2 regions of the Vibrio sp. Vb0349 genome follow, and region 2 is predicted to be linked to the other one. Evidence: riboswitches for the same ligand, from Rfam matches in the RefSeq annotation. Region 2 holds a riboswitch; the other holds the start of a gene.
What was found. A riboswitch is a leader RNA that binds a small molecule or an ion and turns the genes downstream of it on or off. The one in region 2 is predicted to bind lysine.

Region 1 (2,471 bases), on a different contig from region 2:
CTTGCTTGAATCTTTTCAATCGCGGCAGGAGAAAACGTCACTGGTGAGAGCCCAGGTACACATGACAAACATTTTTGACTACCAGAGTAAACCGCATCCAGTTGCCATTCATCCACTTTTAACGGCACACCACCAAGCGATGTCACCGCATCAACAATAGATAATGCATTATGCTGTTTCGCCAGCTTACCCAATGCTTGAGCATCACTGACTGCACCAGTTGAGGTTTCCGCATGCACAAAAGCAAGAATTTTTGTATCTGGGTGCTGTTCGAGTGCTTGCTCGACTTTATCAATGGAAACAGGCGTCCCCCATTCATCATCGACGATAACAACTTCGCCACCAGCACGGACGACATTTTCGCGCATGCGTTCACCAAATACACCGTTACGGCAGACGATCACTTTGTCGCCTTTCTCGATCAAGTTTACAAAGCAGGTTTCCATCCCTGCGCTACCAGGCGCTGAAACCGCAATAGTGAACTCATTGTCAGTTTGAAAGGCATACTTCAATAGCTGCTTGAGCTCATCCATCATACCGATAAACAGAGGATCAAGGTGACCTACCGTAGGACGGCTTAGTGCTTGTAACACTTGAGGATAAATATCAGAAGGACCAGGTCCCATTAAAATACGGTGAGGCGGAATAAAGCTTTGGATCGACATGTCAGCTCCTTGATTATCTTTTATCCTGAGCATTCTAAAAGTTCTATTCAATAACATGGCTCAGGTGTAGGGTTCTTCACCCTAATAGATTTTTCCTCTATCAGCAATTAGCCGTAAGTATGGAGGTCAAACCAGTGTCACAAAATCGTTAATAAAAAACACCATAAAGGTTGAAATATTGATTGACATTAAGGCCTCAAAACCGTTCAATGTTTGAGCTTTATGTAGAAGAGGAGCGCTACCCAGGTAGATGATTTGTGGAACCGCAATTCCAACACCAATCATTGAGGGGGAGTAGTGCCGAGGTAAGTCAAAGTTGCAGGATTTGACTTGTCGGTTGAATTGGGCTGAATCCCATCAACTGTCATCAGCGCAGTCTGATGAAGGGCTTCTGAGGGTAAATTTTTCAAATAGCATTCTAAATACCTCTCTTTTTGCTCTGTTCCTTTTCTCACTAAACATTGGATGTACAATTTTTTAGGAAGTCGTGGGAGAACGCAGTGAGCGCATTTAACGTAGCTAAATTCGGTGGAACCAGTGTTGCCAACTTTGAGGCAATGAGTCGTTGCGCCACCATTATCGAAAACAATCCAAATACTCGCCTGGTCGTGAGCAGCGCTTGCTCTGGCGTCACCAACCTATTGGTAGAACTCGCCAACGGTGTTCAGGATCAAACGCACCGTACTGAGCTGCTGCAAAATCTGGCCAACATTCATGACGCCATTTTAACTCAGCTCGAAGACAGCACGAAAACTGCTGCCGAGGTGTATGGCATATTAGATACCGTAACCAGCCTGGCCGAGGCTGCATCTATCCAAGCTAGTGCGAAGTTAACCGATCATTTAGTCGCATGTGGCGAACTCATGTCGACGCATATTCTAACTCAGTTAATGTGTGAGCGAGGCATTCAAGCTGTGCGCTTTGATATCCGCGATGTGCTGCGTACTGATGACAACTTTGGTCGCGCAGAGCCAAACATTGAAGCAATTTCGACGCTTGCGCAAGATAAACTCGTACCACTTTGCCAACAATCCGTTGTTGTTACTCAAGGCTTCATAGGATCTGACGAAGCCGGTAATACAACAACACTAGGTCGAGGAGGCAGCGATTACAGCGCCGCCTTAATTGCTGAGAGCGTCAAAGCGGCAGGGTTAGAAATCTGGACTGATGTTCCGGGCATCTACACAACAGACCCGCGAATTGCGCCAAAAGCCTCACCAATTCCTGAGATCAGCTTTAGTGAAGCTTCAGAAATGGCTAACTTTGGCGCTAAAATCCTTCACCCTTCTACGCTAGTACCTGCATTGCGCCACGACATTCCGGTATTTGTGGGGTCATCGAAAGAGCCTGAAAAAGGGGGAACTTGGATTCGCCACCAAGTCGAAAGCTCACCGTTATTCCGTGCGCTAGCTTTGCGTTGTAACCAAACCATGGTAACGCTACGCAGCGCCAATATGTTCCACGCATACGGTTTCTTAGCAAAGGTCTTTGAGATCCTTGCAAAGCATAAGATCTCTGTCGATTTGATCACGACATCTGAAATCAGTGTATCGTTAACACTTGATCAAACTGATACATCTGGCGGAGCACCACAGCTGCCGCAAGCTGCACGAGAAGAGTTAGAAGAGTTATGTAAGGTAGAAGTTGAACATGACCTATGCCTCGTTGCTCTCATTGGTAACAACATGAGTGAGAGTAAAGGCTACGCGAAACAGGTTTTTGGCACGCTAGAAGATTTTAACCTACGCATGATTTGTTATGGCGCTAGCCCTCACAACTTATGCTTCTTGCTCCATGAATCGGTAT
Region 2 (2,471 bases):
CGCGACTGATAATGCATAAGGTAGCTGTGTTGATACGTGATCAATGTGGTTACAACGTGCACCCGTCGATGACAGGATAGTCGTATCTGAGATTGGTGAACAATGGTCACCGAATACCGCACCAGCTAAAACCGCACTCAGCATCGGTAGCATTAGCGCTACGTCTGTTGCGCCAGCCATGTCTCCAGCGATTGGAAGCATGATGCCGAACGTACCCCATGAAGTACCTGTTGAGAACGCCATCAGGCCAGACAACAAGAATAGGATAACTGGTAGCCAGTGCGGGTTAATGTTGCCCTGCGCCATTGTCGAAAGGTAAGTACCAGTCTTCATATCACCGATAACAGAACCAATGGTCCAGGCAAATACTAAGATTAGAATCGCACCAAACATAGACTTAGCACCAATCCAAAGTGTACGTGTGATCTCAGCCATTGGTAGACCTTGCTTCACAACAGTAAACAGTGCAACTGCTAAGCCAAGCAAGCTACCGTAGATTAGTGATGTACCTACATCTGTATTTTCAAAAGCACCAAGAAGCGCAAATTCTTTACCATCAGCAGCCAATGCTTGGCCACCCGTGTAAAGCATTGAAGCGATAGTCGCGATAATCAGCGTTACGATAGGAAGTATCAAATCTGACACTTTACCCTTTTCACTTTCACGGATATCTAGCTCTTCGTTTAGGTCATGCGCTTCTTGCGAGTCATTTTCTTTATCTTTATCAAAGCCACGACCTTGCGATGCAGAGATCTCATGCTCACGCATTTTACCAATATCAAGACCAAACCACGCAACAGCGAACACCATTAGCAGCGCAAAAACGGCGTAGAAGTTCATTGGGATAAGACGAACATATGCGCCAAGAGCCGAATACTCTGTGATCCCATGTGAGACTAAGATCCCGCCAATAATAGTAATAATGTAAGCCCCCCAGCTAGAAGCAGGCATAATTACACACATTGGAGCAGCGGTTGAGTCTAGAATGTACGCAAGCTTAGCGCGAGACACATAAAAGCGATCGGTTACTGGGCGAGAGATCGCACCAACAGCAAGGCTATTAAAGTAATCATCGACAAAAATGAATACGCCTAAAAAGGCGGCAAGAAGTTTGGAGCCGCGTTTACTCTTCACTCGAGATTGTGCCCATTCAGCAAAAGCACGAGTACCGCCAGATAGCGTTAATAAAGCTGTTGTCATACCTAATAAGATTAGGAAACCAACAATGCTCATGTTCCAAGTGTTAATTCCGCCATCTTCAATAAAGACAGAAGAAACTTGAGAACTGACGTAACCTGCGGTGTCGCTGATAGACCAGCTATTAAGTAGCACCGCACCTAGCACGATACCTACACCCAAGGAAACTAATACACGTCGAGTCAAAATCGCCAAAGTCAAAGCGACAATAGGTGGCAACAATGAAACAGGAGAACTAGAAAAATCTATTAAATTCATGATCTTCAAAAACCAAAGTTTGGCTAGAGATCTACTGCAGACAAGTCACGTAGCATACGATACGTGCTCATGTTGAACTTAGCGACAGGGAAGCGAACACTCCACCCAACCCTACAGTAGCGCTCCATAGTTTAATGTGAATATATACTATGGCAGTGTTGTTCCTTTCAGATACAACCCCAGCAAGTAACTTTGATGAGTTACTTACTTCGGCAATCTTCGCCTTCCACTATTATTCATTGGCATCACCCCAATAATAGCTACTCTTCGAGACCGCGCCTCTACGGCAACAACAAACAATTAACCACTAACTGTACAAATTAACAACAAATTGTCTGCAATATTGCATCAGGTGGCAGCCATTGTACTTATGATGAGAGTCAATGCAACACATCAAACTAAATTAAACAAATAAATAATGACTGAGATAATTTATAAACCTTGCCTACTTCCATAAGTTTTGTGCAACTGAAATCACATCAATCATGTTATTTATGAAACATTATTACTACCTTAGAAATATCATGGTTTATCTTATATCAATAAATTAAGGATATATGACACAGCATTAAAGATGGATGCTTCATATTTTTAAGTAATAACTCAAATTTTTTTATAAAAAACCAAGCTGTCACTCTCTCTATACAATAATGATTGTTGATTTTAGTTCTCATCTAATAATGATTTATTTCGAGTGTAATAATATTAATTGCTTTAAAAAATAGTCAAATTTAAACAAAATCTTGATTTAGCATTTGCACATAAGGAAAAGATAAAGTTAAATATAAGGACTCTTTGTTTATTTATAGATTGGCATTATTTAATCGTAACGATAAAAAGTGCCCAACACATTAACCTTTTAATAGGAATCGTTATGTCAGAGCTGACTAAAACCCTTCTAAATATCCGTAGCCTTCGTGCATTTTCTCGTGAGCTGACTCTAGAACAATTGGAAGAAGCTCTAGATAAACTCACTACTGTCGTAGATGAGCGTCGTGAAGCAGAAGAAGCAGAAC

Region 1: another riboswitch for lysine. It lies ahead of lysC (lysine-sensitive aspartokinase 3); the one in region 2 lies ahead of tet(35) (tetracycline efflux Na+/H+ antiporter family transporter Tet(35)).

What each region holds. Positions count from the first base shown of each region.
Region 1 covers NZ_JAWOTS010000032.1:25,656-28,126, forward strand. Annotated here, with positions in the region: gene R7Q47_RS20925 (pyridoxal-phosphate-dependent aminotransferase family protein) at 1-665, opposite strand, end outside; lysine riboswitch at 886-1,064, shown strand; gene lysC (lysine-sensitive aspartokinase 3) at 1,166-2,471, shown strand, end outside.
Region 2 covers NZ_JAWOTS010000002.1:92,573-95,043, reverse strand. Annotated here, with positions in the region: gene tet(35) (tetracycline efflux Na+/H+ antiporter family transporter Tet(35)) at 1-1,455, opposite strand, end outside; lysine riboswitch at 1,565-1,747, opposite strand; gene R7Q47_RS03725 (H-NS family nucleoid-associated regulatory protein) at 2,330-2,471, shown strand, end outside.